Regions from separate parts of the Priestia sp. FSL H7-0729 genome, predicted to be linked through region 2. Evidence: predicted binding sites of a transcription regulator. Region 2 holds the regulator's gene; the other holds the start of a gene.
The links. Region 2 encodes CtsR, which represses protease genes until heat stress. Its sites were predicted from a motif close to ATGGTCAATAAAGGTCAAACA; they were not measured.
Positions count from the first base shown of each region.

Region 1: clpP (ATP-dependent Clp endopeptidase proteolytic subunit ClpP) is a predicted target of CtsR. The motif match lies at 5,718-5,738, and genes of this name have one in related genera.

Region 1 covers NZ_JBBOTQ010000011.1:43,581-60,289, forward strand. The annotation lists gene lon (endopeptidase La) at 1-544, opposite strand, end outside; gene lonB (ATP-dependent protease LonB) at 631-2,385, opposite strand; gene ispG (flavodoxin-dependent (E)-4-hydroxy-3-methylbut-2-enyl-diphosphate synthase) at 2,553-3,650, opposite strand; gene clpX (ATP-dependent protease ATP-binding subunit ClpX) at 3,769-5,022, opposite strand; gene clpP (ATP-dependent Clp endopeptidase proteolytic subunit ClpP) at 5,035-5,625, opposite strand; gene tig (trigger factor) at 6,005-7,345, opposite strand; gene MHH93_RS21495 (hypothetical protein) at 7,484-8,419, opposite strand; tRNA gene MHH93_RS21500 (tRNA-Arg) at 8,655-8,728, shown strand; gene MHH93_RS21505 (CynX/NimT family MFS transporter) at 9,502-10,731, shown strand; gene MHH93_RS21510 (S8 family serine peptidase) at 10,868-14,827, opposite strand; gene MHH93_RS21515 (class I SAM-dependent methyltransferase) at 15,220-15,990, opposite strand; tRNA gene MHH93_RS21520 (tRNA-Arg) at 16,148-16,221, opposite strand; gene MHH93_RS21525 (magnetosome magnetite crystal formation protein family) at 16,567-16,709, shown strand, end outside.
Region 2 covers NZ_JBBOTQ010000020.1:46,002-62,710, forward strand. The annotation lists gene cysS (cysteine--tRNA ligase) at 1-761, opposite strand, end outside; gene cysE (serine O-acetyltransferase) at 804-1,463, opposite strand; gene gltX (glutamate--tRNA ligase) at 2,001-3,458, opposite strand; gene ispF (2-C-methyl-D-erythritol 2,4-cyclodiphosphate synthase) at 3,492-3,968, opposite strand; gene ispD (2-C-methyl-D-erythritol 4-phosphate cytidylyltransferase) at 3,965-4,660, opposite strand; gene MHH93_RS26490 (PIN/TRAM domain-containing protein) at 4,743-5,828, opposite strand; gene MHH93_RS26495 (nucleoside triphosphate pyrophosphohydrolase family protein) at 6,002-6,397, shown strand; gene pssA (CDP-diacylglycerol--serine O-phosphatidyltransferase) at 6,524-7,255, opposite strand; gene disA (DNA integrity scanning diadenylate cyclase DisA) at 7,300-8,376, opposite strand; gene radA (DNA repair protein RadA) at 8,390-9,757, opposite strand; gene MHH93_RS26515 (ATP-dependent Clp protease ATP-binding subunit) at 10,018-12,480, opposite strand; gene mcsB (protein-arginine kinase McsB) at 12,666-13,736, opposite strand; gene mcsA (protein-arginine kinase activator protein McsA) at 13,765-14,289, opposite strand; gene MHH93_RS26530 (CtsR family transcriptional regulator) at 14,321-14,782, opposite strand; gene MHH93_RS26535 (GNAT family N-acetyltransferase) at 15,244-16,419, opposite strand; rRNA gene rrf (5S ribosomal RNA) at 16,598-16,709, opposite strand, start outside.

The sequences.
Region 1 (16,709 bases), on a different contig from region 2:
CCTGTTTATCCTTGATCTTCAAGGACAGATGACTTGTGATCACATCGGCCAGTCGCCCTGGTTCTTCGATGTCAGACACCGCTGCGAGTGTCTCTGGTGTCACTTTTTTGGACAGATTAATATAATTCTCGAACTGGTTCAGAACAGTACGCATCAAGGCATCCGTCTCCGGATGGGTATTCTCCTCTTCAGGCAGCTCTTTGGCCAGTACTTCATAATATTCCTCGTTGTCCGTATATTCAATAATTTCAGCCCGTTCCAAGCCTTCCACGAGTACACGAATCGTACCGTTCGGAAGCTTCAGCATCTGTCTGACCTTGGCTACGGTTCCGATTCTGAAAATGTCCTCTTGTGTTGGTTCTTCAATATTTACTTCGGCTTGGGAACATAGGAGAATCAGATGTTCTTCTACCATCGCTTTTTCTAAAGCCTTGACCGATTTCTCCCGGCCCACATCGAGATGCAGTACCATACTCGGGTAGACGAGAAGTCCTCTTAAAGGCAGTAAAGGAAAACGACGACCTTTCGCTTTGCTCGGTCCCATCGCTTTCGCACCTCCAATGGCTCTCAGGTTGTAGTCATTCATTATTCTATCAAATGTTCACATAAAAAACCAATGAAGGGAAGCGCTTAGCAGCTTCCCGAATCTGTAACCTGTCCTGGACGAGGCACGTCAGCACGCAAATAGGAAGCGGATGCCGGTGGAAAAATCTCCGGTGCAGGTGCAACTGCCTCCTCTGTAAGCTTCGTCTGTTCCATCTGTTGTGATTCCGGAACCCAGGCGAACACTTCACGGAATACGTCCTGTACCGTATCTACCGGAATAACGCGCAAGCCATCCAGATTCTCGAAAATGGACTGCCAGTTCTCCGCGGGAATAATAACCGTCTTTGCTCCCGCCTGAAAAGCAGCCTCCACCTTGGCCAGCACGCCACCAATGGGCTTCACCCGACCATGAATACTGATCTCGCCAGTCATCGCTGTCTCATGATCCACAGGGCGTCCCTGAATGGCTGATGTAATGGCAGTCGCCATGGCAATCCCGGCTGATGGACCATCAATAGGCGTCCCACCTGGGAAATTCACGTGTAAATCATAATCATTCGGACGAATACCCATGGCTTTTAATACGGTTAACACATTTTCAACCGAGCCTTTAGCCATACTTTTTCGCCGGAGTGTACGCGAACCGCCTCCAATCTCTTCTTCATCCACAACGCCTGTAATGTTGATTCGGCCTTGATCTTTAAGAGCCGGAACAGCAGACACTTCGATTTCTAAAATGGTTCCCATATTCGGTCCATATACCGCCAAGCCGTTCACAAACCCCACCTGCGGCTGTGAGGGGACCTTCCGGTCAGGCCGTGGCTGAATCTGGCTGCTACCAGCCACCCACTCCACATCGGACGCCTGAAGCGTCTCACGCTTCTCTGTCAGCGCAAGTCCAGCAGCCAGCTGGATGATATTGACCGCTTCACGTCCATTGGTTGCATATCGCTTGACCACATCAACAGCATCCGGACATGGACTGAATCCTATTTTCTGAACAGCATCTTCTGCAATTCGTCCAATCTCCTCAGGCAACAAAGGCCGGAAATAAACTTCCATGCAGCGCGAACGCAAAGCTGGTGGCAGTTCATGCGGCGAACGTGTCGTTGCCCCAACAAGGCGGAAGTCGGCTGGCAAACCATTTTGAAAAATATCGTGGATATAAGCAGGAGTATGCGTGTCTTCCGAGTTATAGTACGCACTTTCCAAAAACACCTTGCGATCTTCCAACACTTTCAACAGCTTATTCATCTGGATGGAATGCAATTCACCAATTTCATCAATAAAAAGCATGCCTCCATGCGCTTTCGTTACAGCCCCCGGTTTAGGTTGAGGAATACCTGCAACGCCCATGGCTCCTGCTCCCTGATATATCGGATCATGAACCGAACCAATTAGAGGGTCAGCAATACCACGTTCATCAAAACGGGCTGTTGTTGCATCCAGCTCGGTGAATTTCGCGTCTGGTTTGAAAGGAGAAGATGGATTCTTCTTCGCTTCTTCCAGCACAACCCTTGCGGCAGCTGTCTTTCCGACTCCGGGAGGGCCATAAATGATAACATGTTGCGGATTGGCACTGCATAGGGCAGCTTTAAGGGCACGCAGCCCGTCTTTTTGTCCAACAATATCGTTAATGGTCGCGGGACGCGTCTTCTCCGACAACGGCTTGGTGAGTGAGATTGAACGCAGCTTGCGCAGCTTCTCCAGTTCCTTGCGAGATTCTCGCTCAACAGCACTACGGTTTGTTTTCTGGCCACGCAGCAGGTTCCAGAAATACAAACCAATCACCACTCCAAAAAATAACTGAATCAACATGATGACCATACCAAATTCCATGTCTTCACATCCTCCTATTTTGTCGCTATTCTCATATGAGATCGTGCTAATACTTGGTAGTATAGCCTTTTCAGCGAGACGTAAACGGGCGATGAGGAATTTGTATGTGAGAATATAAAAAGCCCGCCATCGCAGGCGAGCTTTTGTTGTAACCAGATATGAATCAATCAGTGCGAACGACCAGGAATAACACCTGTCTCTTCATAGGCTTCGACGATTTTATCAATCTCTTTTTTTAATTCTTCAACCATAATTTCTTCAGGGACTTTACGGATCATCTTGCCGTGACGGAACAAGAGACCTTCTCCACGAGCACCGGCAATCCCGATATCCGCTTCTTTTGCCTCACCTGGACCATTCACTGCACAACCCAACACGGATACTTTAATCGGCACCTTCAGTTTGGAGATGTACTCTTCCACTTCGTTGGCAATGGAGAACAGATCGATATCCAAACGTCCACACGTTGGGCAAGAGATCAATGTGGCTGCATTCGTAATGAGTCCAAATGTTTTGAGCAGATCACGAGCGACCTTGATTTCTTCTACAGGGTCCGCACTCAGCGAGATCCGCATTGTAGATCCAATACCCATGGACAACAAGGCTCCCATACCTGCAGAGCTTTTGATCGTACCGGAGAAGAGTGTACCTGCTTCGGTAATCCCGAGATGCAACGGATACGGAATGATCTGAGCTGCTTTGGTATATGCCTCAATGGCCATCGGCACATCCGATGCTTTGAGAGACACGATGATATCGTGGAAATCAAGTTCTTCCAGAATACCAATGTGATACAATGCACTTTCTACCATAGCATCCGCTGTAGGATACCCGTACTTCTCAAGAAGATGATTTTCCAGAGACCCCGCATTTACCCCGATCCGAATTGGGATACCACGCTCTTTACAGGCCTTAACGACTTCTTCCACTTTGGAACGTTTACCGATATTACCTGGATTAATCCGTACTTTATCAATGCCGTTCTCAATTGCAAGTAAAGCCAACTTATAGTTGAAATGAATGTCCGCTACGAGCGGTATATTAATGCGTTTTTTGATTTCCTTGATGGCTGCGGCAGCTTCCTCATTATTCACCGTGACACGTACCACTTGACAGCCCGCTTCTTCCAGTCGCAGAATCTCTGCAACCGTTGCCTCAACGTCTGCTGTTTTGGTTGTACACATACTTTGAATAATCACTTCGTTACTACCACCGATCGTTACGTTTCCCACTTTTACGGGACGTGTATCCTGTCTTAAATACATGAGTGATTTCTCTCCCCACAACGTCAAAGCTCCACCCTGACAGAGACATGAATTCGCCTTCTGCCAAAGTGGAGAACTGACAAGTCTATATTTCAGAGTTCAACGGGATTCAGACCTATTAGGCGCTTTCTTCCTGCTTATCGTCCTTTGATTGGCTTAGTTCAGGCACGACTCTTTTCTCAACCACTTCTTCAGTAATGACACAATTCGTAACATCTTCACGTGAAGGCACTTCATACATGATTTCAAGCATGATTCCTTCTATGATGGCACGTAATCCACGTGCACCCGTGTTACGTTTGATCGCTTCTTTTGCAATCGCGAGCAATGCAGCTGGTTCAAATACCAGGTTCACATTATCCAGCTCAAGCAGTTTTTGATACTGTTTCGTAAGCGCGTTTTTCGGTTCGGAAAGAATCCGTACCAATGTATCTTCATCCAGCGGCTCCAAAGTGGAGATGACTGGCAGACGGCCTACAAACTCCGGAATCAGACCAAATTTCAGCAAATCTTCCGGCAATACCATACCCAGGTATTCACCTGGTTTCAGATCTTTTTGCTCAGAAACGGTATTGAAGCCAATGACTTTTTTACCGATCCGGCGTTTGATCATTTGCTCCAGACCATCAAAGGCACCGCCGCAAATGAACAGGATGTTTGTTGTATCGATCTGAATGAATTCTTGATGAGGATGTTTACGGCCACCTTGTGGTGGTACAGAAGCAACAGTTCCTTCAAGAATTTTCAAGAGAGCCTGTTGCACACCTTCGCCCGACACATCACGAGTAATGGATGGGTTTTCGGATTTACGCGCTACTTTATCAATCTCATCGATATAAATAATGCCACGCTCTGCTTTTTCCACATCATAATCAGCAGCTTGAATTAGTTTGAGCAGGATGTTCTCTACATCCTCACCCACATAACCTGCTTCTGTTAATGACGTAGCATCCGCAATCGCAAAAGGAACATTTAGAATTTTTGCCATCGTTTGCGCAAGCAACGTTTTACCAGAACCTGTTGGTCCTAACAGCAAAATGTTACTCTTTGACAACTCAACGTCTTCAATCTTGCTTTGTGTGTTGATCCGTTTGTAGTGATTATACACAGCAACAGACAATGATTTTTTCGCTTGTTCCTGTCCAATAACATATTGATCCAGAATATTACGAATTTCTTTTGGTTTTGGAATATCTTTCAGGTCTATTTCTTCATCATGACCGAGTTCTTCCTCAACGATTTCGGTGCAAAGTTCGATACATTCATCACAAATGTACACGCCTGGTCCAGCGACCAGCTTGCGTACCTGCTCCTGAGATTTACCGCAAAAAGAGCATTTCAGTTGCCCTTTCTCATCGTTAAATTTAAACATGAAACCACCCCTTTAGGAATTGATCGGTCTACTGAGCACCTGGTCAATAATGCCGTACGTCTTAGCTTCTTCAGCGCTCATGAAGAAGTCACGGTCTGTATCCCGCTCAATTTTCTCAAGAGACTGACCCGTACGATCGACGTATATTTGATTCAGTTTCTGACGTGTTTTAATAATCCATTCTGCGTGTATCTTAATATCCGCAGCCTGTCCTTGAATGCCGCCAAGCGGCTGATGAATCATAACCTCGCTGTTGGTCAGCGCATATCTTTTGCCAGGTGCACCGGCTGTTAGCAATAACGAGCCCATGCTTGCTGCCATCCCTACGCAAATGGTAGATACATCCGGCTTGATAAATTGCATCGTATCGTATATACCCATCCCTGCGGTGACAGAACCACCAGGTGAGTTAATGTACAAGCTTATATCCTTCTCAGGATCGTCGGCTGCCAAAAACAAAAGCTGTGCTATGACAAGATTGGCTACATCGTCATCAATCGCACTGGTTAGAAAGATAATGCGATCTTTCAGCAAACGTGAATATATATCGTAAGACCGCTCGCCTCGATTGGTTTGTTCTATAACCATTGGCACCAGACTCATGAGACCAACCTCTTTTCTACATGTAATTAGACATAGGCCACCTGTAAAGCAAACCCAAATTCATTCTAACACTTTCCTGTGACAATGTCATTTTTCACAAGAGAGGTCAGACATCCGTTTGTTTACTTTTTTAGCCTGATCATATTTAACCATGTTTTCTATGTATGTGCAAATTGAAGCCATCCTATGCCGTCTTGCCATTTTTTATTTGCATGAACTACATAGGTATGTAAAAAGTGTACACAGATCAATAAAATTAGTGTTCATCCATATAATTACTTCATTTTCTATAAAATGGATGTCATAATTTAAAAATAAGGCACGCAATAGTTCACGTGCCTTATCATTTATTCAACTGACAAGTTGATCACAGCTTGTCTTATTTTTCGTCAGCTTCTGCAACAACTTCTTCAGCTGGAGCTTCATCTGGCTCAACAACTGTGCTGTTCTCAACAAGAACGTCGATTGTTTTACGCAGTTTTACTTCATCGCGAAGGCTGTCCAGGGAACCATTACCTTCGAGGATGCCACGGATCTCTTCAGCAGGACGCTTGTAAGATTCGGCCATTTTCTCGAGTTCTTGATTCACTTCTTCATCAGATACTTCAATGTTTTCCGCTTTACCTACAGCTTCAAGCACCAGGTTGTTGCGAACACGTTTGGAAGCATCTTCTTGCATTTGTCCTCTCAGGTCAGCTTGAGTCTGGCCAGAGAAGCTCAGGAACATTTCAAGGTTCATACCTTGGTTACGCAGACGGTTGTCGAAATCACGCATCATGTTTTGTACTTCGCTGTCAACCATTGCAGCCGGAATGTCCACTTCAGCGTTCTCAGCCACTTTTTCTACAACTGCATTTTCTTGTGCAGCTTTGGCTTCGTCAGCTTTACGGGATTCCAATTGTGTTTTCAGGTCAGCTTTGTACTCTTCAAGTGTGTCGAATTCGCTAACATCTTTAGCAAACTCATCATCCAATGCAGGAAGCTGTTTGCGTTTGATTTCGTGAATTTTCACTTTGAATACCGCTTGTTTGCCAGCAAGTTCTGCTGCATGGTAGCTCTCTGGGAAAGTCACTTCTACGTCTTTGAAGTCACCTGTGGACAGACCCACAACTTGCTCTTCAAATCCAGGAATGAATGTGTTGGAACCCAGTTCCAGGGAATAACGCTCAGCTTGTCCACCTTCGAAAGGTACACCATCAACGGAACCGTCGAAGTCGATTACTGCAACGTCACCGTTAGCAGCGGAACCTTCGTCGATTACAACGAGTTCAGCGTGACGTTGTTGAAGACGCTCAAGTTCTTCAGCAACTTCTGCATCCGTTACTTCACCTTTTGCTACAGCAACTTCGATTCCTTTGTACTCACCAAGAGTCACTTCAGGTTTCACAGTTACTTTCGCTTTGAACTTGAATGTTTGTCCTTTAGCGAATTGTTCAACATCTACGTCAGGACGATCAACCGGGAAAATATCCGTTTGGTCGATTGCTTCTGTATAAGCTTCAGGAAGCAAAATGTCGATTGCTTCTTGATAAAGGCTCTCAACACCAAAACGTGCTTCGAAGATGGAACGTGGTACTTTACCTTTACGGAATCCAGGTACGTTTGCTTGTTTAACCACTTTATTAAAAGCTTTGTCGAGTGCTGCAGTTACACGATCCGCATCCACTTCAACCTCAAGAACCCCAAGGTTCTTCTCTATCTTTTCCCAAGTTGCTTTCATTGTATACTTTCCCCTCCAAAATTCACATGTTCACGTAGGCAATCACGTACAAAATAACCATTTTAGTATAAACAAGATTAGATTCTTTTTCAAGGGGAATCCCTTGATACAGTTTAAGGAAAACGTTTCCGGCCTCGATTAACCGTCCAAACCGGCAGATACAAACTGTTTCATGGATCGATAAGCCTGCTCCAGACGAAAGCGCATCGCGCCTGTCACAGCATACATTGAGCGTGTATTCTCCTCATCATGCGAACCACCCAAACTGTCTGCAACGGTCATATGTAGAGCTGCTGCCCATATATCTGTCATGGAATCATTTTCTTCCAGCATCGATATATAATCGCGGGTTCCATACACCGCCATAACATATTGTATCCACAGTTCCTGGGCAAAATAAAAGAGCGTAGGTTCATGAACCTCCGTCTGATCTGCCACTCGTTCCAGAATCTGAACAATCTGGAGCGGGAATTCCTCTGGTCTAAGAGGCACGGTATCGATTTCGACTTCAACCTGCTCTTCGCCTCTCGTAAACAGGATCATACCTTGAACACCTCGCCGACGCAAGGTTTGTAGCACACGAAATTGAAGCAGAGGATGAAGCGACTTATCTTTTAACCAACTTGTAAGTGCCTCGTCAATCTTCGGTAGATCAAGATAAGCCAGTTGCTCCAAAGCCAGCATCGTCTGTTCAGACAGCGGCTCTTCCATGACTGTGCGAAGCATCTTGTCTGCATAGCCATCATCCTGTTCAAGCTTCATTCGGGCATGATGCCGTGCCATGTCTTCCTCACTGATCTCTTCTGCCTCTTCTCGTTCTTCAAGAATGGCAGGCGAGCTTTCTTCATACTGAGGGAACGCAGCCTGAAGCCATTCGAGCAGGGCACGCCATTCATCGTAGTGGCGCTCTTCCTGTCCCTGACATTGAAGCAAAAAGTGAAGCAGTTTCATCGCTTCACCATACCGTTCATTTTCAAGCATAACTGTCAATTGAATCTGGTAATAGTCCAGCGTCTTAGGAAACAGCACAATATTGTTGTTATGCTCGGTTTCCGGGGTCGTGGATTCCTTAATGGGAGCACCTCCTCTATATCCTGAATCTCCAGTTGGAATTAACCTAAATAGATGTATATATTATATATTAAATGTCGATCTATTTTTGATTTCTCCTGATATTCTAACATAACCTTAAATATAATGAAAAAAACGTTACCGCCGCCAAATATCATATACAAAAAACACTTTAAAATAAAATGCTTGATATTCCTGTATGCATATGATAAAATCAATTTTGCTTGAAAAATTTCATGTCTCAGTAGCTCAGCTGGATAGAGCAACGCCCTTCTAAGGCGTCGGTCGGGGGTTCGAATCCCTCCTGGGACGTATTAAAAAGAAACTTCCTTCGGGAAGTTTCTTTTTGCGTTCTGGGGATGAGAACCCTATGGTTCGTCGGAGCATCTGCTTCGTTAGCACCACTTCGCAGTCTCGACTGCAAGGAGAGTATCCCTCCTGGGACGTATTAAAGAAAACTTCCTTTGGGAAGTTTTCTTTGCGTTCTGGGGATGAGAACCCCTATGGTTCGTCGGAGCATCCGCTTCGTTAGCACCACTTCGCAGTCTCGGCTGCAAGGAGAGTATCCCTCCTGGGACGTATTAAAGAAAACTTCCTTCGGGAAGTTTTTTTGCGTTCTGGGGATGAGAACCCCTATGGTTCGTCGGAGCATCTGCTTCGTTACATGTCTATGTCACTTCATCAAAATGTTTGCATTAGCTCATTCCATGGGTGACCACCATGTCTTAGTATTGATGTTCTAACGAACATAGGACACTTTATATGACTCAAATTTAGCATCATGGAATTCTAACGAATCTTAGAGAGCTTATTTCACCATTCTGGGGGATTAACCCACTTATTTGCACTTAATAGCCTGATTAACGTCGCTGAGGTTCGTTAGAATCTGAACATGGTGTTTTTACCCGTTATAAGAACATCTGGATTCGTTAAATTTTTTCTGGTCCAAGACAGTTAGAGCCTCGCGCTCATGTATGTGTTTTTTCATTTCATTGTTCAATATTGACATAGAATGTTATGCTTGTGGAGTGGATAATGTAACAATCCATACATATTAACCTATTAGGAAACAGGAGATTTTATCAATGTCATCTTCAATGCAGCAGCACTCGTCCATCCATGCCGAGGAAGAACATTCTTCGACATCGAAAAGTTTCGGCCTGTTATTAGCAGGCATTATCGTCATCGCCGCTACCATGAGGTCACCGATTACAGCAACCGGACCTGTAGTGGAGATGATCCGCTCAGATACAGGTATCGGCCACACGATGGCCGGACTTCTAACCTCACTACCTTTGCTCGCCTTTGCAGCAGTCTCTCCTTTTGCACCACGTCTTGCCAAACGGTTTGGACTTGAATCCGCTCTGCTATTGGCTGTCATCATCGTAACCATCGGGGTGACCTTACGCTTGTTGCCTTCCGTTCTCTCCTTATATACAGGAACCGCAATATTGGGATGCGGCATAGCGTTAAGCAACGTGCTCTTGCCAAGTTTGATCAAACGTGATTTTCCATTGAGGGTAGGTATTGTCACCGGATTATACTCTGTATCCATGAATATTTTTGGCGCCATCGCCTCGGGTGTCAGCGTACCTGTAGCCGGAGCTACGTCTATGGGTTGGCGCGCTTCGTTAGGCATGTGGGCCCTGTTGTCCATACTGGCACTCCTCTTGTGGCTCCCCCAGATCGCTGCAGGACGCCAGCGGATGTTATATGTTACCTCCCAGAGCGAAGGGGCACCTGTGCGTCTAAGAACTTCTGGGCTAGCTTGGTCCATTACTTTATTTATGGGTCTGCAATCCCTAATCTTCTATACGACGATTACCTGGCTTCCCGAGGTTCTGGCCGAGCAAGGATTCAGCCCCACCTCAGCAGGATGGATGCTCTCCCTAATGCAGATGGTTAGCGTACCAGCTACCTTTATCGTTCCGATCCTTGCCGGCCGAACGCGAGATCAGCGTCTTCTAACCGCGATTACGTGTTCTTCTTTAATTGTCGGGTATGCGTTATTGTTAAGCGGCATCGGTTCGCTCGTTACCATCGGCGTCACGTTGGCAGGAATAGGTGCCGGAGCTTCATTTGGACTGGTAACCATGTTCTTCGTCCTCCGTACAAAAGATGCCAGACAAGCTGCCAGTCTGTCCGGTATGGCCCAATCTTTCGGATATATGCTGGCAGCAGTGGGACCTCTACTGTTCGGCATGCTTCATGACTGGACAAGAGGATGGACACTTCCGTTGCTGATACAGGTCATTCTGGCCATTGCTTTACTAATCGCAGGGCTTCAAGCCAGTAAAAATCGGATGATCGGTTAGTCATACCATTTATTTATTTATTTATCTATTAAAAAAGAACCAAATGAAACGGCCTCCATCCTATTCATCAGGATGGAGGCCGTTTATGCATGGAACAATTCCTTCATTAATTGAGTCAGCTTTAATGATTATAAACTTACTTCACTTTTACCTTAATCGTGTCTGTGCTGGTAACTCCGGCTGCATTAATTAACTCGGCCCGATACGTATACGTACCCGACGCTTTGCCGGACAGTTTAGTCACAGCACTTTGCGCAAGAGGTGATACCGCACGGAGTTCTTGCGTGTCGATCAACTTATCATTTTCATAGAGACGATACTCTGTAGCGTTGGTTCCCCACCACAGGTTCATGGTCACCTTATAATTGCCATCACCGTCCCAGTTATCCTGAGAAAGAACTGCTTTGCCTGGCGCTGCGTTGGTAACCTGAACAGTCAACGTCTGACTCCGCGTTGTTCCCTTGTCGTTTGTTAGCTCAGCCACGTACGTATATGTGCCATTGGCTTTACCCGTAATCTTCGTCTGAGCAAACTGCGCCCAAGGTGCGTTATAAGTCAACTTTTGCGTATCAACTAGAACCCCGTTCTCATATAACTTGTAGCTAGTCCCGTTCTCGCCCCACCACAGGTTCATGGTAACGATATACGAGCCTTCTGGAAGGCCGTTGCCTACCCAGTTATTGTGGGACAATACAGGCGTACCCGGAGCCTTGGTAGCCGGAGTTTCAGGTTCAGTCTCCACAGCTTCCAATTTCAGGACCGTATTGGCTGTACCCGCAAGCCCCTGTTGGTCTTTTACCGTAAGTTCAACGGCATACTCGCCTGCTTCTAATCCTTCCAAAGGAAGGCTAAAGGTTCCATCAGCTTGTACCTCAAAGACTCCCTCTTTATAAACTGAACCATCCTCTTTACTCACAACATACGTTGCTTCCAGAGAAGCTGCCGGATCAAACGTGATGTCCCATCCGCTGGCAAGCGCAGGAGCAACACGGAAGTACAAATCTTCCACACTACCATTAAGGACAGCAGACTCATCCGCTTTGAACTCCAATGTTTCTGGTGCAGTTACAGCCGGAGCTGTCTTTTTCACCAAAAATGGCGAAGTGTCTTCCTTATAGGTTTTGCCGTCCGTTCCAATAGTAGTGATATCAACGGTGTATAAACCATCCGGAATCTCTGTCACTTCATCCGTTGTGTAATCCGCATATGTGCCGTCCCAGGCAAGATTATATCTTGCGTTAGCATTGAAATTATAATAGTTACCGAAAATGGAGCCGATATAACCATCTTGATAATATCCACCTTCCGGATTAAGACCATCAAAAATCTCAATCAGGGCGAATGTCATCGGATTGTAGAATTCCATCGCTACATTAAGCGTATCCAACGTACCATCAGCCTTCAATGGATAGTGGAAAGGATTTTTTTCAGTGCCTTTTACGGTTTCAATATACTTAACTCCACTCAACGTAACGTTGAAATGAGCAACATATGGCACAGTAAATGTATTGGTTCCGTTCGAGAACTCAATGTATCCTTGTGCTTCTGTAGTCGCAGTAACCCCTCGTGGAACGGTAATTGTCACTGCAAGCTCTTCTTCACCATTCAGTGTGAAGGAACTCTTGTCTACCGCAACGGATACACCAGCAACATTACGAGTTGGATTCACATTTACGGTGTAATCCCCTCCACTGCCATTCCGTGCTTCAACTTTAATCGTTTTGGTAATCGTCTTTTCATCTGTGCTCAGGAAATTACCGTAGTTGATGCTTCCGGTGATATTCTCCTTATCAACAACAGCGCCACTTTCAGTGTATTGAGTTACATCAAGCACTTTGACAAAAGCAGCAGGATCAATAGTATTCACAGCCTGAATACGGCCAGCACCTTGATCAAATACATCAAACTTCGTCGTATCCAGCACTTTACTATTGTTCATAAGCGCAACTTTGATATCAAATGGCGTCCATTCCGGATGCTTCTCGATCAGCAGCGCAATCAAACCTGCTACATGAGGTGTAGCCATACTTGTACCTGATTTACGATCATACGCCTGTGCGTAATCTGCATCTGGCTCATCCTTGCCGTAGGCAGGAATCGTAGACAGAATGCTTGTACCTGGTGCAACAATATCCGGTTTGATGTCCAGTGTTACCTTGGCAGGTCCTCGTGAACTGGATGAATTCATTTCATCACCCGGCGTTTGGCTGCGTTCAAAATCACTAAAGCTCACTTCAACGGCTTGTCCTCCGTCCAACTCAGCCTTGATCACTTCTCCATCTTCTTTGGACATGCTCAGTGTCGGAATGAGTTCAAAGTTATCCCCCAGACTTACACCGATTGGACCTGGAATGTTGTTATATACAATAACAGCCACGGCTCCAGCCGCTTTGGCATTGGCGATTTTCTCTACAAATGCGAGTTCACCACGCTGTATTAATGCCACTTTGCCTGTAAAATCCTTACCTTCAAAATCAGTAGGTTTGCCCAGTGCTGCAAACTCCAGCTCATATTTCCCTGTCAAAACAGTTTCAGGATCTGCTGACAAGCTCCATCCCATCAGATCCAGACGGTAAACCGACTCTGTAACAGCCAGTGGAGCTTCAGTTGGAGCAACTACAGGCTCTTCTTCCACAGGAGCAGCTTCAGGAGAAGCTTCTACCGGTGCAGAAGGTAAAGCAGATGACGTATTTTCTTCAGTTGTAGCTTCTTCTACGTTCGGAATTGCAGCTTCGTCAGAAACTACATCTTCTACTCCTGCTTCACTATCTTCAGTAGTAGTTGCAACTACACCTTGCTCCGAACCTTCAGGCTCTTCTGTTCCAGGTGCCGTCCCCAGTTCAGGGGATGGTTCAACCTCTGGCACCGGTTGTTGCTCAGGTTGTGCCTCTTCGCCTTCCTCACCAATCCAGAAGTGAGTATCCGCTGTAATAAGCTGGCTAGGGCCTGTGGAGTTGCCTACCGTGATGGCCATGGCAGATGCCCCCGGAGAACCAAGTGTATACCGGTTGGGTCCGTCATTGCCACTGGCAACTACTGCTGTCACACCAGACAGCATCGCATTATTCAGGGCTACCGAGGTAATATAACTTGGATCGTTAGCGGCATTCCCCAAAGAGAGATTAATTATATCCATGCCATCTTCAACGGAACGATCAATTCCGCCGAGCACCCATGAGGTTTGACCACTACCATACGGCCCAAGTACACGGTATGCATAGATATCTGCTTCAGGAGCAACGCCAACAATCCCGTAATCCCCTGCTTCACGAGCAGCAATGGTACCGGCTACGTGCGTACCGTGGGATGTGTAAAAGGCACTTCCCCTTTCGTTAAACTCAGGTTCCCCTGAACTTTTCCATTCTTGATATGTCGCTTCATACGGATCATTGTCGTTTCCAACAAAGTCCCATCCACCTTTGTAAGCTTCCTGCAAATTAGGATGCTCATAGTCAATCCCTGTATCGATGACACCCACTTTGATGCCATTTCCTTTGTAACCCAAATCCCATACTTCAGGTGCACCAATAAAAGGCGCTGTGTCTTTCATGTACGGGTTCACTTCATCTGTCTCAGGCGCTATGGTAACTTCAAGGTCAGGATATACGCTGACCACACCAGGTATTTGAAGCAATTGTCCCACTTGGTTTCCTTTAAGCTCAATCGCTACACCATTTAGGGCATATGCATATTCTTCCAGTACTTCATGTTTGATTTTCTTCTGAGTGAGGCTATGTACAAATGACTGTTGTTGTTGCTCAACTTGAGTCACAGCCTTTGTTTCCATAGAGGAGGTAAAAGATTTTCCAGAGAGGGTTGATTCACCTTGCGCTACAGCAACAGGTTTATTGGAAAGCTCAACGATTACTCGGGTGTTCTCTCCACCCAGGCCTTCCAAGCTTTTATCCAAAAATGGATCTGCGGCAAGTTTTGCCTCTCGCCCTGCAAGAATCTCTCTCCATTGTTTCGCTTCGGCTGTACTTGGTATGTTCTCAAGCTGAATTGCTGAATCTGCGGGAGCGGCTCCAGCCGTGGGGAGAATAATGGAAAAGACCATCAGAACACTTAATAACGTAGATATCAATCGTTTACTCAAGGCTTAGCCCCTCCTTTTAATGTAACTACCTCACCAAATGATGGGTTCCTGCTGTTTGTGCGTACTGCAATACACACTCCAATTTCACCACCTATCTGCAAGAAGATTGACCCATGGTAAATTATTCTATCAAAATACCACATTTTCCTTCTAAATACTTACAAATATGATATAGAAATTACTTATATGGGTCTTGAGTATGATAAAAATATCCATTTGTAATTATTTGTCGTTTGAATATTTCATTTTTAAAATAAGGCAGAAAAAAAAGACCAAGAGCCTCTTTATCCGAAAGAGATTCCTGGTATATAGGGGAAGCGTGGTTAGCATACAAGGCATCTAAATAATTCGTTTAACATCGATAAAAATTGATACATATCACAAAATCCTACTTATTCCGGCTTCACGGCTTCAATACGCAGACGCTTGTAATCTGCATACAAAGCATCATCCTTCCAAAGTTTAGGCATCACGATCCGACTGGTTTCATGGCATATTTGTTGTATCTCATCATGACTGAGACCTGCAAAATAGTCGCCGCCAAAATGAGCCAACCAGCCTACTATACCCTGCTCACCATCTGCCAGTCTGGTAGGACGCTCATAGTGATAGGCATGACGCACCAGAAATCCGCGTTGTTCTAAAATATGGCTATATTCTCCGATCGAAGGAAAATACCAAGGATTGCGTTCTGAAGCACGAATACCCGTGTTTCGCCCCACAACCTCCTCTAATGCATTCACAATGGTCTGCACGTTCCCTTTACCACCGAATTCTGCGACAAAACGCCCTGCGGGCTTCAGTGACTTCCATATGCTATCCACCACTAATTGCGGGCTTCGCATCCAGTGCAGGGCTGCATTGGAGAAGACGGCATCATATAGTCTATTCGTCTCAAATTGATGGCCGTCTCCTTCCACAAATTCAATTTCAGGGAATTTCTCCCTCGCACGGAGAATCATGTCGGGCGAAGCATCCATACCAATAACTTCAGCTTCGGTCAGAGAAATTTCATACGTCAAATCTCCCGTCCCGCAACCCAGATCAAGAATGTATTCCCCTTTTTGGGGTTGAAGCCAAGAGATCAGGTTTTTGCCATATCCGGACACAAAAGCCAGTTTGTTGTCATACGCCTCTGCTTGCCATTGATTTAAAGATTTCATGGATGCCACCGTCGCTTTCGTTATGATATCCTCATTGTGGCATAGAATTGTTTATTCTTTAAATATATAAATTCTATATTACTTATAGGTATAACCAATAAAACACTCTTCCCTTGAACGCAAAAAAACTTCCCGAAGGAAGCTTCTTCTTTTTTTACGTCCCAGGAGGGATTCGAACCCCCGACCGACGCCTTAGAAGGGCGTTGCTCTATCCAGCTGAGCTACTGAGACAAATATGTATAATAAATTTTCGGCGCGGTTCTTATTATACTCTGATTTCTATATTTTTCAATAGTTTTATAAAAAAATTAATAATTATATTTAAATACGGGTTTAAAGGCATCGCTTGTAATCAAAAGAGGAATTTTCGAACGACCTCTATGCATGTATTTTACTGTATTATTGTATTATTCTCATACTCCAATCTCATCGAGAATATGATAGCTTGAACCAGGTTATATTGAGGAGATCGGGACAACTGGAGCAAGTTGATCACAATACATGTTTATTGGCAGAGTTGTTGGGTAATGTTTTGCATACATATAATTCAATGTTCCATTGAAGGAGAGAATCGTCATGAGACAACTTTTATCAGCCCTATCCTACTTTAGTATTTTCTTTGCCCCATTCCTGTTTCCCATCATTATATGGATTGTAGCCAAGGATGCTTACATTGAGGGACATGCGAAACGCGCCTTGTTTTCACATGTATTCCCCTT
Region 2 (16,709 bases):
CAGTAGTTCGCAAGTGGTTTACCTGTTAATACCTCGGATTGGGCGCATTCGCACTCATGGTGCGGGAACTGCAGATCCTGTCCACCTCCGTGAATGTCCAGTGTATCTCCAAGGTACTCCCTAGCCATGGCGGAGCACTCAATATGCCAACCTGGTCGACCATCGCCCCAAGGACTGGACCAATAGATCTCACCTGGTTTTGCAGCCTTCCAGAGCACGAAATCTTCGGGATGCTCTTTGCGCTCGTCCACGCCCACACGGATTCCGAATTGCAGCTCCTGTAAATTTTGCTTCGATAGCTTGCCATACTCGCTGAATTTACCTGTACGGTAATAGACGTCACCGCCATTTTCATACGCAAATCCTTTTTCAACCAACTCACGGATAAAATCAATAATGAGCGGCATGTTTTCCGTTACTCTCGGGTTGCTGCTTGCCTTGGGAATACCCAAACCCTCTAGGTCTTCATAGTAGGCTGCAATAAACTTCTCCGCGACATGAGGAACGTCCGTTCCAAGTTGTTCCGCTTTGCGAATCAGCTTATCATCCACATCCGTGAAGTTCACCACATAGTTTACATCATGTCCTGTCTGTTCCAGGTATCCACGAACCGTGTCGAAAAAGATAACCGGCCGTGCATTCCCGATGTGAATGTAGTCATATACCGTTGGTCCGCAGACATACATTTTTACTTTCCCTGGCTCTTGGGGAACAAATTCCTCTTTGGTACGACTCATCGTATTATAAATCTGAAGCGTCATGGTCACTTATCCTTTCATCCTATACTGCCTTTAGTTATTGTATCACGTATCACGCACAGTCTCATTTTCACGGGCATTCTGCAGTGTACGTACTTCTTCCTGCAATCGTTCGAGTTCTTGTTGCATACTTCGCAAAGAGTCAACGACCGGATCAGGCAACTGTTGACTGAGGCGATCTACCCGTCGGCCATCCTGTTTAACAATTCTGCCCGGTATACCTACCACGGTACTATTGGAAGGGACCTCCTTAAGCACAACGGAGTTTGCACCAATGTTGCATTGATCCCCCACGCTAAATGAACCCAGCACTTTGGCTCCCGATGAGATAACCACATTATTGCCAATGGTCGGATGCCTCTTTCCTTTTTCTTTCCCTGTTCCGCCGAGGGTAACCCCCTGATAGATAACAACATCATCGCCAATCTCACATGTTTCCCCAATAACGACGCCCATTCCATGGTCAATAAACAACCGATTTCCGATCGTAGCTCCAGGATGTATCTCAATTCCTGTCATGAATCGACTTACCTGTGAAATGAACCTGGCGAACGAGAACCATCTTCGTTTGTATAAAAAATGTGCCATCCGGTGTGCCCATATCGCGTGCAGCCCTGAGTAGGTAAATACCACTTCAAACCATCCCCGGGCTGCCGGATCGTTCTCAAACACCGCCTGGATATCTGATCTGATCTTCTTGAACATGCTCGTTCCCCTCTTGTTCAGGTTCCCGTCCTCCGGCTTACCGGACGGCGCGTTCCTTGGTAGTGTACTGCACACTCGCCTAAACAAAAAACGCCCCTGCAGCATTTAGCTGCAGAGGCGTTTATCGCGGTCCCACTCTGCTCGGTTCATTCTCAAATAGAATGAGCCCTCAAGCGGTTTGGTAACGGAAACCAATCGTCACAACCTATCCTAACGTTTTCCGATGTCATGATCGACAAAGGCGGGGCTGGATTCGGCTGTGCAGCTCACGGGTGCATTTCGACTGATGGGCAGTGGATGGCTCACAGCCACCGCAACCAAAGAAATCTTTCTTTGCTGCGGGACCATCCTCTCTGAATCTGTCCGGGTCAGTCTACTTCTCCCGATCTTTGCTGTTCTATTAGATAAATCATATCAATTATTCGTTGTGTTGTTATTATAGCGAAAAGGCCTCAGACTGACAACAGCCTACTGCGTAATCCATACATCATAGGACTGTATACAGATTCCGAGTAACCGGAATGTGCCCCAATAAGCTTATTTTACTTGCGCAAGCAAGCGTTCAATCACCGTATCACGTCCCAGAAGCACAATCGTTTGGTTCAGATCCCGTCCATGCGTCTGGCCAGTCAAGGCTACACGAATTGGCATAAAGAGCTGTTTGCCCTTAAAGCCGGTTTCTTTCTGTACTTCCTTGATCAATGCAGCCATTTTGCTTGGCGTGAACTCTTCACTTGTCTGTACTTTATCCGCAAATGCCTTCAGCACGGTCGGCACTTGCTCTTCAGCGAGAATCGCGGCACCTTCACTTTCCAGCTCAACCTCCGAACGGAAGAACACTTCCGACAATTCTACGATATCGGATGCCGCATTCATCTGTTCCTGATAGAGATGGACAAGGGTATGCGCCCACTCTTTTTGCTCAGCGGACAGATCCCCAGGAAGGCGTCCTGCTTTTTGCAGATGCGGAATGGCCATCTCGGCAATACGTTCCGGATCAGCATGTTTGATATAGTGGTTGTTCAAGTGAGCCAGCTTGTGTGTGTCAAATACCGCCGGGCTCTTGGACAGGCGTTTCGTATCAAAGATGGAGATCAGTTGCTCTTGCGAGAAGATCTCTTCTTCCCCTTCCGGCGACCAGCCGAGCAGGGAAATGAAGTTAAACATCGCTTCAGGCAAATAACCGAGCTGATCATACTGCTCAATAAACTGAATAACGGATTCATCCCGTTTACTCAACTTCTTGTGATTTTCATTCACGATCAGCGTCATATGACCGAATTGCGGTGGCTCCCAGCCAAGCGCTTCATAGATCATCAGTTGACGCGGCGTGTTCGAGATGTGGTCTTCCCCACGCAGCACGTGGGAGATCTTCATCAAGTGATCATCCACAGCAACGGCATAGTTGTAGGTGGGAATGCCATCCTTTTTCACAATGACAAAGTCACCGGATTCCTTGCTGTTGAACGAGATTGTACCTTTAACCATGTCATCAAACGTATATACGCGCTCTTCCGGTACACGGAAACGAATACTCGCTACGCGACCTTCCGCTTCAAACGCACTAATTTGCTCTGGAGTGAGGTCACGGTGTTTGCCCGAATAACGCGGTGTTTCTCCACGTGCTGACTGTTCCTCACGCTCTTGCTCCAATTCTTCTTCGGTGCAGAAGCAAGGGTAAGCCAGCCCTTTATCCAGCAATTCCTGTGTATATTTACGATAGAGGTCCAGACGTTCCGTTTGACGGTATGGTCCGTATTCTCCGCCCACATCAATACTTTCATCCCACTCGATTCCAAGCCATTTCAGGTATTTCAGCTGACTTTCTTCACCACCGGCAATGTTCCGTTTCACGTCCGTATCTTCAATACGAATGATGAATTTACCGTTATTATGTTTGGCATATAGATAGTTAAACAGCGCCGTGCGGGCATTCCCGATATGCAGGTGTCCCGTTGGACTCGGCGCGTAACGCACACGAATTTCCGTGCTCATATGATCCCCTCCGTCACTAATTGATTGATGATATCACACACGTACAAGGCAAACCACGGACTGAGCGGCAATGCCCTCTCCCCGTCCCGGGAATCCCAGTTGCTCTGTTGTGGTTGCTTTCACGTTCACCTGTGTTACATCCGCTTCCAGTGCCTTGGCAATCACCTCAGCCATCTGCGGGATGTAAGGAGCCATTTTCGGCTTCTGGGCAATAATCGTTGAATCGATATTTCCCAGCTTATATCCGCGATCCTTCACAAGCTGCCATACATGCTCCAGCAATTTCAGGCTGTCGGCATCCTTGAATTCCGGATCGGTATCCGGGAAGTGCTTGCCGATATCCCCAAGTGCCAGCGCACCCAAAATGGCATCACTAATCGCGTGCAACAGCACGTCTGCGTCCGAGTGACCCAGCAGTCCTTTTTCATAAGGAATCGTTACTCCGCCAATAATACACGGGCGTCCCTCTACCAGCTGATGTACATCAAATCCCTGTCCTACACGTATCATCGCTTCTTCTCTCCCCCCAGCAAAAACGCAGCGTATTGCAAATCTTCCGGCGTTGTTAATTTGATATTGGTATAATTTCCTTCCACAACCTTGACCGACATTCCCTGACGTTCAGCCAGCATGGCGTCATCTGTTCCCAGAAATCCGTCCCGCTCGGCTGATTCGTAGGCGGAGAGCAGGGAAGAAAGACGAAAAGCCTGCGGGGTTTGAATGCTCCACAGACTGCTGCGGTCTGGCGTCGCCGTAACGACTCCTTCCGCATTCACTTGTTTGATCGTATCCTTCACGGGAACCGCCAATACAGCTGCTCCACCACCGGACATGGCAGCCGCCATGCATCCCTTGATCTGCTCATGGTTCACAAAAGGACGTACCCCGTCGTGAACGAGAACCCAATCTGTCCCTAGTGCCTCAAGGCCTTTATGGACAGAATGTTGTCTCTCTTTCCCTCCGGGGATAACACGGACACGTGAATCCAGTTGGTATTCTTTTACCCAATCCTGGCAGCGTTCAACATCTGCGGCTCCTGTGACCAGCACCATCTCGCGGATCTCGTCCAGCGCAGCAAATACCTCAAGCGTATGTATGAAAACGGGCTTGTCCTGCAGCAACAAAAACTGTTTGCTCTCGGTTGTCCCCATCCGGGTTCCGCGACCTGCTGCCACAATGACAACGCCCCACCCTTTATCCATGCCGCAATCCCTGCCTTGTCTGTCAGTTTATCGTCCAAAGATATACAATATCGTTCAACGATACACTACCCATCATACCGCTTTATTGGGCTTTTTCCAACAGTTTCGGCTTGGCAAAAATCATTCGTCCCGCTGAAGTCTGCAGCACACTGGTCACCAACACTTCCATCATCATGCCAATATACTCGCGTCCGCCCTCCACAACGATCATTGTGCCATCATCCAGATAGGCTACACCTTGACCATGCTCCTTGCCATCCTTGATGATCTGCACCATGATCTCCTCACCCGGCAGAACAACTGGCTTAACCGCATTGGCGAGATCATTGATGTTCAACACAGATACACCCTGGAGTTCGCACACTTTATTCAGGTTAAAGTCATTGGTGACCACTTTGCCCTGAAGCACTTTAGCCAGTTTGACCAGTTTGCTGTCCACCTCGGAGATTTCCTCGAAATCCCCCTCGTAGATCAGGACTTTTACATCGAGTTCCTTCTGGATTTTGTTTAAAATGTCCAATCCACGCCGTCCTCTGTTCCGCTTGAGCAGATCCGATGAATCGGCAATATGCTGCAGCTCCTCCAGAACGAATTCCGGGATTACGATTGTACCTTCAATAAATCCGGTTTTGCATATATCAGCGATACGCCCATCGATAATAACACTGGTATCCAGAATTTTATGTTCTTCCATCCGTCTATCCTCGTCCACCTCGGGATGACCCCATCGCCCAGACATCCAGAAGGCCCCCAGATCGTCTTTCTTCGCCATGGCAAGGGTGTAGCCGGAATAAGCACTAATCACCGTCAGTGCCACTTGCAGCACCTCTCCTGCCGTTCCCATCCATCCCACAACAGGGTATAGCAACAAAGCCACCAGCAAGCCAGCAACGGTACCTGCGGCACCTGCAGCCAGTTCATTCATAGGTACTTTTGCCAATGAATTGATTCCACTATGCAGTCTGTCTGCCATCAATGTTCCACCAATATTACATACAGCCATAAACATTACAGCTCCCAGCAGCGTCGATACACCAGCTCCCAGTAATCCTGCTGACTGAATCCACTCAGTCATCCATGGGACCGATTTTCCTGCCAGATGATATGCCGTGTAGCCGAACCATGCACCGCACAATCCTGTAAAAGTTAAAATGCCTTTTTTCCACATTAGTCCCTGCACCTCCTTCAATGTATCTTGATCTTTATATCCAGTATGATCCAATTCCAGAATTGCTAATCCCATCCGCAAGAACTTTTTGGAAATGTTGCAATCGTCAGTTGAAAGTAGGTAAATTATTGGCATATAATGAATTCAATTCATATCCCGAGGTGAGTGGCAAAATGAGTACGCTAAGTTTACAGGCTTTCCAGGATCAAGTTTCTGAACTGTTGCTGCGTCATCGCAGTCTGATTGATGTACTATCCAAAACGGGACAAGCCGGAGCGTCTGTTAACCGTGCCGTGTCCAAAGCCATTACCGAATGCGGCTGCATCGAGCTGCACGCCACCAAGCAGAAATATGCCCCGGAGAGCGATATCGCTCAAACCAAGGGCCTGCTGGAAACGCATGTGGAAGGTGAATTGTGTGAGAACTGCAGAGAGGTCATTAGCTCTGAATTGGGGCGTAACCTGTTCTACATGTCGGCTCTATGCAATCTGCTGGACATTAACATGGAAGAGGTCGTAAATCACGAATCACAGAAGTGTTCAACGTTAGGGATGTTTAATCTGTCGTAAGCAGATATGTATGTCGTTCGCAAGGGTTTCTTTTACCGTAAATAGATATGAATACACAAAAAGCACGTATTCTCCAGTTCAGGAGAGTACGTGCTTTCTTTGTATAGTGTCTGTCCCCAAGGCTACTTAACGATCCGAAGGCCGGGAAGATTTCTCATCCTTACGCTTTTTCGCCCGATTACGTGAGGCTGCTGTGCGCACATTATGTTTCATTCCATACAAGGCGTATAACACCAACGGAATAAAGATCAATTTGGATAACTGCTCCGGGAAAATAACGGCTACAGCTATGGCAAATAACACAACCCATGGTGCAATCCAGATTGCCTTACGCGGCAACCCGACCTTTTTGAAATTGGGATATTTAAGCGAACTGACCATCAGATACGATAACAGCAAAGTAGCGATCATCATGCTGACCGGACCAATATCCTTATTGAACAAGGACAATGTAGCCAACACTCCGCCGGCTGCCGGTATCGGCAGACCTGTGAAGTACCCGGGGATTCCCGGACGAACATTAAACCGAGCCAGACGAATGGCTCCACAGATTGGAAAAGCCGCTGTTGCGATCCAAGCAAGAATTGGCATCGAATCTTGAAACGACACCATAAATATGATCAGGGCAGGTGCTGCACCAAAGGAAACCATGTCTGACAAGGAATCCAATTCTTTGCCGAATTCGCTTTGCGCATTGAGTGCACGTGCCACTCGGCCATCCAGACCATCCAGCAGCATCGCTACAATGACCATAATGGCAGCCAAACTGTAATTTCCATCAATCGCAAGCAAAATTGCCATCATTCCAAGAAACAGATTACCCAAGGTAAAGAGATTCGGAATGAATCTGGTTAGCATTGTTGTTTCACCTCATCCATTTCAAGCCTTCATATAGGCAACCCTTACATCTGTCTGTCGATAAACATCTGCTCCTGCAAACGTTTGAGGCCTTCCTTAATGGTCCGGGCACGAACTTCACCAATACCGTCCACTTCGTCCAGTTCTTCAATTGTAGCCATAATCACATGAGGTAGTTGTTCGAATTGATCCACCAGGTTATGGATAATGACATTAGGCAGACGAGGGATCTTATTTAATACCCGGAATCCGCGAGGTGCAACCGAATCCTCTGAAGTAGCCGCTGATGATGGGTAGCCAAGCAGACGGACAATATGGTGAGCATCCAGCAATTCATCGTCCGACAATCTTTTCAATCCAACGATAATTTCACGAATTTTGTCATCACTGTCGTCACGGGCATAGTCTTTATACAGCAACCAGGCTTCCTCTTCTGTTGTACCCACAAGCTCTTCCATTTGCATGGAGATGAGTCGTCCCTCATTCCCGAGTTCATGAATGTATCGTTTGATTTCCGTTTTGATCCGCATCACCATTTCGGTACGCTGAATCACATTGACCACTTCGGGAATCGTCACCAGTTCCTCAAATTCAGAGGCACTCAGATTCGTAAGGGATTGTGTTAATACAGCTTTATATTTCTCCAGGGTTTGAATTGCTTGATTCGCTTTGGTCAAAATAACCCCGATTTCCTTGAGGGAATAACGAAGTGTTCCCTGATACAAGGTAATGATATTACGGCGCTGTGATATGGATACGACCAATTTACCCGTTTGCTTCGCTACACGCTCTGCCGTCCGGTGACGAATCCCCGTCTCTGATGAAGAGATCGAAGAATCCGGGATTAATTGGGTATTGGCGTATAGAATACGCTTCAAATCCTCGCTAAGAATAATGGCTCCATCCATCTTGGCAAGTTCGTACAGATAGTTCGGGGAGAAATCACAGTTAATCGAGAATCCCCCATCCACCACTTCCATTACTTCAGGGCTGTATCCTACAACAAGCAGTGCGCCCGTTTTGGCGCGCAGCACATTTTCCAGACCTTCGCGGAAAGGTGTACCTGGTGCGATCAGCCTTAACAATTCATTCATATTATCCAGTTGGCTCGAATCTTTCATCTTGTTATGCCCCCTAATCTAAAGCAACCGCTAGTGCATCTGCCACGGTATTCACACCGATCAGTTGTATCCCGCGAGGATGTTTCCAGCCCTTTAAGCTTTTTTCTGGTAAAATGACTCGCTTGAAGCCCAACTTCGCGGCTTCCTTAACTCGTTGTTCGGCCCGAGATACCGCTCGAACCTCGCCTGTCAGACCGATCTCGCCAAAGATAACGTCATCCGGCTTGGTCGGTACATCTCTCAAACTGGATGCAATGCTGACAGCAACCGCCAAATCTACAGCGGGTTCATCCAGTCGCACTCCCCCAGCTACGTTCAGATACGCATCCTGAGTCTGTAAAAACATGCCCATCCGTTTCTCCAGCACGGCAATGATCAGATTCAATCGATGCAGATCCACCCCTGTTGCCATACGGCGGGGAGAAGGGAAATGAGTCGTCGAGATCAATGCCTGCAATTCCACAAGCAGAGGTCGTGTGCCCTCCATACTGGCAACTACCGTAGAACCCGCTACACCCAGTGGCCGTTCCGACAAAAAGAGTTCAGACGGGTTGCCCACCTCACGAAGTCCATCCTCGCCCATTTCAAAAATGCCAATCTCATTGGTGGAACCAAAACGGTTCTTCACCGCACGCAATAAGCGATACGTATGATGCCGTTCTCCTTCAAAATAAAGCACGCAATCCACCATATGTTCTAACATACGTGGACCGGCAATGGCACCTTCTTTGGTAACATGCCCCACAAGAACCGTTGCAATGCCTCTGCCTTTGGCAATCCGCATGAACCTTGACGTACATTCCCTTACCTGTGCTACACTACCAGGCGCACTGGTAACTTCGGGAAGATATACCGTCTGAATGGAGTCGATGACAAGAAAATGCGGCTGGATCTGATCCACCGCTTCCTCTACACGTTCCATATTGGTTTCACACAGCACATACAACTCGGCTGAGAGTGCCCCGAGACGATCCGCCCGCAATTTGGTTTGCTTGACTGATTCCTCTCCGGATACGTATAACACCCGCAAACCCGAATGCGTTAACGCATGAGACGTCTGCAACATCAACGTTGATTTACCGATACCTGGATCTCCGCCCACCAGAACGAGGGAACCTGGAACGATTCCGCCACCCAATACCCGGTTCAACTCTCCGATTCCAGTCTGTACACGCGGTTCCTGACCGCTATCTATATCTATGATAGGAAGCGGTTTATCTTTACTGTCAAACAGGGGAGAATTTCTCCCTTGTGTTTTGACAACCGTCTCTGTCTCTTCGACCATCGAATTCCATGACTGACAACCCGGACACTTGCCGTACCACTTGGGGGCCTCATAGCCGCATTCTGTACATTGGAACTTGGTTTTAACTTTGGCCACTTCAGCACTCCTATAATTTAATTTTATAACAGCATTTTGCATTATTCGACGAATTTTGCCTAAAATCCCTGACGTGCAGGGTTACTAAAAGTTTACCATTGTTTGAGATTTTTCGTAAAGGATTATCGCAAACTTTACACATGTTCACGCCATAATCATGTCCGTCTTCTGTCCAAAATGCAAAAAATCCTCCCCGGCCGAAGCCGAGAAGGATTATGAATCAATACAGGCTGGAGTTCAACTCCATAGCTTGCTACATATTATTTGGTTTCGATTTCCTCGTTAGAAGGAACAATCACGTCTTTTTTCGTTACAGACAGTGCACCGTTCTCTTCGTCAATGAGTAATGAATCGCCTTTGGTTACGTTACCTGTAAGCAACTCTTCAGACAATTTGTCCTCGATATGCTTCTGAATTGCCCGACGAAGCGGACGCGCACCGTAAGCTGGATCGAAGCCGGCTTTGGCAAGAAAATCCTTGGCATTGTCGGTGAGTTCGAAGTCAACCTCGTATTCACGCAGTCGTTTGCGAAGCTCTTCACTCATGAGCGTAACAATCTCTGCAATGTGTTTCTGTTCCAGAGAGTGGAATACGATAATTTCATCAATCCGGTTAAGGAACTCTGGACGGAAGGATTTCTTCAGCTCATCCATGACTTTACCCTTCATGTTGTCATAATCCGCACCTGCATCCACAACTGCTGTGAAGCCAAGTGTAGAGTTACGTTTGATCGCTTCAGCACCCACGTTGGATGTCAGGATAATCAGCGTATTCCGGAAGTCAACAACGCGACCTTTGGAATCCGTCAGACGACCATCCTCAAGCACTTGCAGCAAGATATTAAATACTTCTGGATGTGCTTTCTCGATTTCATCGAGCAGGACAACGGAATATGGTTTGCGACGAACTTTCTCTGTCAGCTGGCCACCTTCTTCGTATCCAACATATCCTGGAGGCGCTCCAACGAGTCGGGAAGTCGAATGCTTCTCACCATACTCGGACATATCGATCCGGATGACTGCATTTTCATCGCCAAACATCGCTTCAGCCAGAGCACGAGCAAGTTCTGTTTTACCTACCCCTGTAGGACCGAGGAAAATAAATGAACCCATCGGACGTTTTGGATCTTTAAGTCCTGCACGTGCACGACGAACCGCACGACTGACAGACTTCACAGCCTCATCCTGGCCGATAACACGTTCATGCAGAATAGATTCCAGATTCATCAGACGCTGTGTCTCTTCTTCTTTCAGCTTGTTCACCGGAATTCCTGTCCAGTTGGCTACCACTTGTGCGATATCCTCAGGTGTTACTTCGGAATCCGTACGCCCTTGTTTTTCTTTCCATTGGTTCTTCGTTACATCCAGCTCTTCACGGATTTTTTGTTCCGTATCACGCAGAGCAGCTGCTTTTTCGAACTCTTGGCTTTGAACCGCTGCATCTTTTTCCTTGCGGATATCTTCCAGACGGCTCTCCAGCTGTTTCAGGTTTGGTGGGATCGTGTAAGAGTTCAATCTTACTTTGGAACCCGCCTCGTCAATCAGGTCAATCGCTTTGTCTGGCAGGAAACGGTCTGTGATGTAACGGTCAGACAGTTTAACCGCCTGCACAATCGCTTCGTCCGTAATTTTCACACGGTGATGCGCCTCGTAACGGTCACGCAAGCCGTGCAAGATTTGAATCGCTTCTTCCGGAGAAGGCTGATCTACAGTAATCGGTTGGAAACGACGCTCAAGCGCTGCATCCTTCTCGATGTATTTGCGATATTCATCCAGTGTTGTCGCACCGATACATTGCAATTCTCCACGGGCCAGAGCCGGTTTCAAAATGTTAGAAGCATCGATGGCACCTTCAGCTCCGCCTGCGCCAATCAAGGTATGCAATTCGTCGATAAACAGGACAATGTTACCTGCTTGGCGAATCTCATCCATAATTTTTTTCAGACGATCTTCGAACTCACCACGATATTTGGTTCCAGCAACGACTGAACCCATATCCAGGGTCATTACACGTTTGTCGCGCAATGTTTCCGGAATCTCATTAGCAATGATTTTTTGTGCAAGGCCTTCAGCAATCGCTGTTTTACCTACACCTGGCTCACCGATCAATACCGGGTTGTTCTTGGTACGACGGCTGAGCACCTGAATGACACGTTCAATTTCTTTGCTACGTCCAATGACTGGGTCAAGATTGTTCTCTCTAGCGTACGCCGTGAGGTCGCGTGCCAGACTGTCCAGGGTTGGTGTGCTGACATTAGCAGGTGTTCCATTGTGGCTGGATACAGCTTCACTGCTGCCAAGCAACTGTAACACTTGTTGACGTGCTTTGTTCAGGCTGATCCCCAGGTTATTGAGCACACGTGCTGCAACACCCTCGCCTTCACGAATCAATCCGAGCAGGATATGCTCTGTGCCTACATAGGTATGGCCCAATTTACGAGCTTCATCCATAGACAATTCAATTACTTTTTTCGCACGTGGCGTATATGCAATGTTGGTAGGTTGCTCTTGGCCACGGCCAATCAGCGTTTCTACTTCATCCTGAATTTTTTCCAATCCGAGTCCCAGGCCGATCAGTGCTTTGGCTGCGATGCCTTCGCCTTCACGAATGAGGCCGAGCAAAATATGCTCAGTACCGATGTTATTATGACCGAGACGGACAGCTTCTTCCTGCGCGAGTGCGAGCACCTTTTGGGCCCGTTCCGTAAATCTTCCAAACATCATATCTCCTGCACCTCCATGGTTTTGGATAAAACGAGGGTCATGTAATGAAATAACCGTCGTATTCTTCATATCATTTTTGTTTGCAGCCGTGCTGCGAATAAATTCATTTGGCATTCGTACATGCCTTATTATATAAAAGCCGCAATGCGGCATGAAACCATAATTCAATACAATATCAGGCTAAGCTAGGACTGCTTCGCTGCGTTGATCGTATCACGGATCAACTGAGCACGATAGATGTCACGCTCATCAGTGCGCATATCTTCGCCATATGTTTTCTGCAAAAATCCCGGCTGTGTCATCACATTCAACTCATTCATTACCGTGATAGACAGTCCATCCAACAAGCCGAGATCCACGCCAAGGCGTACATCCGATAAGCGCTGTGCAGCTTCCTTGGAATCTACAATAGCTGCATGAGACAATATGCCGTAAGAACGCATGACACGATCCGTGATTCGAAGTCTGGAATCCGTAATTAACCGTTCTCTGGCTGTACGTTCATGACCAATCATCTGTAAAACAACACCATGCAGGTTCTCAATGACTTCCTGTTCGGTCTGCCCCAGTGTAATCTGATTCGAGATCTGGAACAGGTTCCCCATAGCTTCGCTGCCTTCACCGTATATTCCTCTTACAGTCAATCCCACTTGGGAAACTGCGGTTAAAATACGGCCAATCTGTTGCGTCATCACCAAGGCAGGCAGGTGCATCATGACAGATGCTCTGACACCTGTACCTACATTCGTAGGACAGCTGGTTAAGTATCCTCTGCGATCATCAAAAGCATAATCCACGTGCGCTTCAAAAGCATCATCTATTGCGGAGGCTTTCTCCCAGGCTTCTTTCACCTGGAACCCCGGATAGAGGCACTGGATACGAAGATGATCCTCTTCATTAATCATAATACTGACAGACTCATCCTCACTGAGAATAACCGCACCATTCCTGGATTCATTCGCAAGACTTGGACTGATGAGATGTTTCTCCACCAGCACCCGTTTGTCGAGTTCGTCAATATCGATTAGATCCAAAGTATGAAAATCTCCAAAGGCATGAACGTCATCGTATTGAAGTACTTCGCTCAGCTTATTCAGCACCTCTTCCGATTGCTCATTAGAAGCCAGCATCGGAAACGGAACATGCTGAAGGTTGCGCGCAATCCGGACACGGCTGCTAATGACGATTTCGGAATCAGCCGCATCACTGCGCATCCAGTCGCTGAGCGCCTTCTCTGTAAAGCGCAGATTAGGCATTACGCATCCCTCCTACTCATGACAAACTTTACTCCTGAGCTATTCCTTTTTCAAGTCCTCTGATTTGGTCGCGGATCTGAGCTGCCTCTTCAAATTCCTCTTGGGCGATGCTCTCTTGGAGCTCACGCTTCAAATCAGCAATTTGCCGTTTCACCTTGATGCGACCACCAGCTCGTGCAGGTACTTTACCTACATGGGACGTACTCCCATGAACCCGCTTGAACAAAGGGTCCAGACGGCTGTCAAAATATTTATAACATGAACTGCAGCCAAATCGGCCTATCTTGCTGAATTGTGCGTACGTCATACCACACTCTTCACACTGAAGTGCTTTTGCAGGTGGTGTTCCTGCCGATCCACTTTTGCCGGCTGGATCAAAATCAAGCAACCCTGACAACAAGTTGTGAATGGAAAACCCGCCTGCTGTTCCAGGGATCATCTCCCCTTTTTCACGGGCACATGACTCACAAATATGGAATTCCGTCTTCTCTCCATTTACGATCTTCGTAAAATGAAGTGTCGCCGGACGTTTATTGCATTCTTGGCACAGCATATTGATGTACCTCCTTTGACCCCGATAGTTTTCATTTACCGAGCAAAGATATTAACATCGCCTTTAACATTCTGGCACGAATTTGATCCCGGTAAGGAAGTTTGACTAATATAACCTCTCTAGATACAGCAGCTCGCATCAACCCGGCTTCCCGCTTGCTCAAGAAACGTGCTTCTTCCAATTGATAAATCAGACCTTCGGCAGCTGTCTGCCCGATCTCATCACCAATACTATGGTGCAAATGGTTATGCAGAGCTGATTGGGCCGGTAATTCAATGCGCTGTATGCGAACATAACCACCACCGCCACGTTTACTCTCAACCAGGTATCCCTTCTCAAGTGTAAAACGTGTGCTGATGACATAATTGATCTGGGAAGGTACACATGAGAATTGATCTGCCAGATCATTACGCTGAATTTCAACCATTCCTTCGGGACTTTCATGCAAAATACTCTTCAGATATCGTTCGATAATATCAGAGATATTACGCATCCAATCATCCTCCACTGTCTGAAACGTTAAGTCAATAAGGACCCACACGCCCCCACAGAGTACACCTTCTCTACCCATTTAACCAATCAGGGAAACAGCGAATCTTGCTTCCACAGGTGTCATCAGGAGAGCGAAGGAAGCACGAAGGTCCTTTAATATTCCCTTGATCCTCTGATGAAATGAATTCCGCATATTGGCGATCATGCATCAGATTGTTGAAAGAAAGCTACTTAAGTATTAAACCTTTAGTTGACTTTGACTTTCTTTGACTTTATATACATTATAGCATATTTTGTGGGTTTGCCAAGTGGGGTCACTATTCATTTTTTACGATTTTACACGAAATATTCCCCAGACACAAAAAAACCTCTCCGAAATTGCTGGAGAAGTCCATTTGTCTTTCGTTCACGCCGTATTTCTACATAATCTAATCAAGGTAAAGGAACAGTGGGAAGAATAAATCAGAAGAAATCGAGTAAATAGGTTTCCCTTTTAGGAATAGCTTGTTCCAAAGCCTGAATTACTGTGTTCGGTCCGTGAATCCTTCCGATTTGTGCCATTTCCATTGGTCTGCGATATCCCATCAGCACCGCAGTGAGAGCTTGAATATCTACCTTAATGGTCTGATCATCTGTAATTGGCTCTGATGTTTTCCATATGGACGCCGTTCCGTTCATTGCCACGTTTAATTGCCATACCCCTTCATTCCATGGAGCGTGGGTATCCTCCACCTGTAGAACAATCTGCACCGGTGAGTCCTGGCTTGCAAATGGATATTGGGATATAAACTGCTCTACACTAACGATGCGTGCCATAAAATAAGGTACGATCTCCTGCTGAATCCGTGGGTTATCCAATTGGAAAGCAAGCGTATCACTGGCAGGCGCCTGCAACGTAACTTCCTGAATCATGGAATCATGGTTAGCAATGAAGGTCCACAGTCCTTGCCTAGCCTCTTCATTCAGATGGATGATCTCTTTAATGGTAAACTTATTTTCCTTCACTTCATATAAAAGATAACCTTGTGCTGCATCAGCCTCATCGTAATATACAGCCTTCTGGCTGCACCCACTCACAAGAACTGAGTTCTCCCATCTCGCATCATCCCGAACCAGAGTTCCGTTATAGCGCTCAGCATAAGCACTGTATACTTCCTTTAATATGCTAAGGCCCGGATCCCCACGTCGAATCGTTCCAGGTGTCGCTTTTTTCGAAGGCAAATGAGCTGTAGGTACTTTATAACGTTTAAATTCAACATACGTCTCCCATCCATACTTTCGATAAAAACCAAAAGAGAATGGATGCAAGAACGATATACTTTGTTTGTTACGATTCATTTCTTCCAACGCATGCTTCAGCAGACCCGCTACCCAGCCTTTACGTCTATACTCTGGCCAGGTGGCTACACCCGCAATACCGCCCATCTCGAAAGATCTGCCATGAATATAAGTTTGAAAAGGGATAATGTGAAGTTTGGCTCCTAGCTGCCCGTCCTCATATACACCCCATATATCCTGTGACGAAAATTGACTCCGCCGTTTTTCTTTCTGTTCTTCACTCATTACTACTTGAAAAGCATATTCGGAGAGTGCCATCGCCGGTTCAAAATCATCTACCGTCAATTTTTGAATTTCCATGTTGTCTACACCCCATTCGCTAGAGTTATTATCAATCCAGGTTGTGGCCTAATATCTGATATATGTACCCCTTAGAGTGTGTCAGAGGATTCCCACAAAGTCAAATAAGAGATGCTTTCGCATCCCCTAAAATAAACAAATAAAAACCACCACCGAATATCATCGGCAGTGGTTCTTCGCTTGGCGGCGTCCTACTCTCCCAGGACCCTGCGATCCAAGTACCATCGGCGCTAGAGGGCTTAACGGTCGTGTTCGGGATGGGTACGTGTGGAACCCCTCCGCCATCGCCA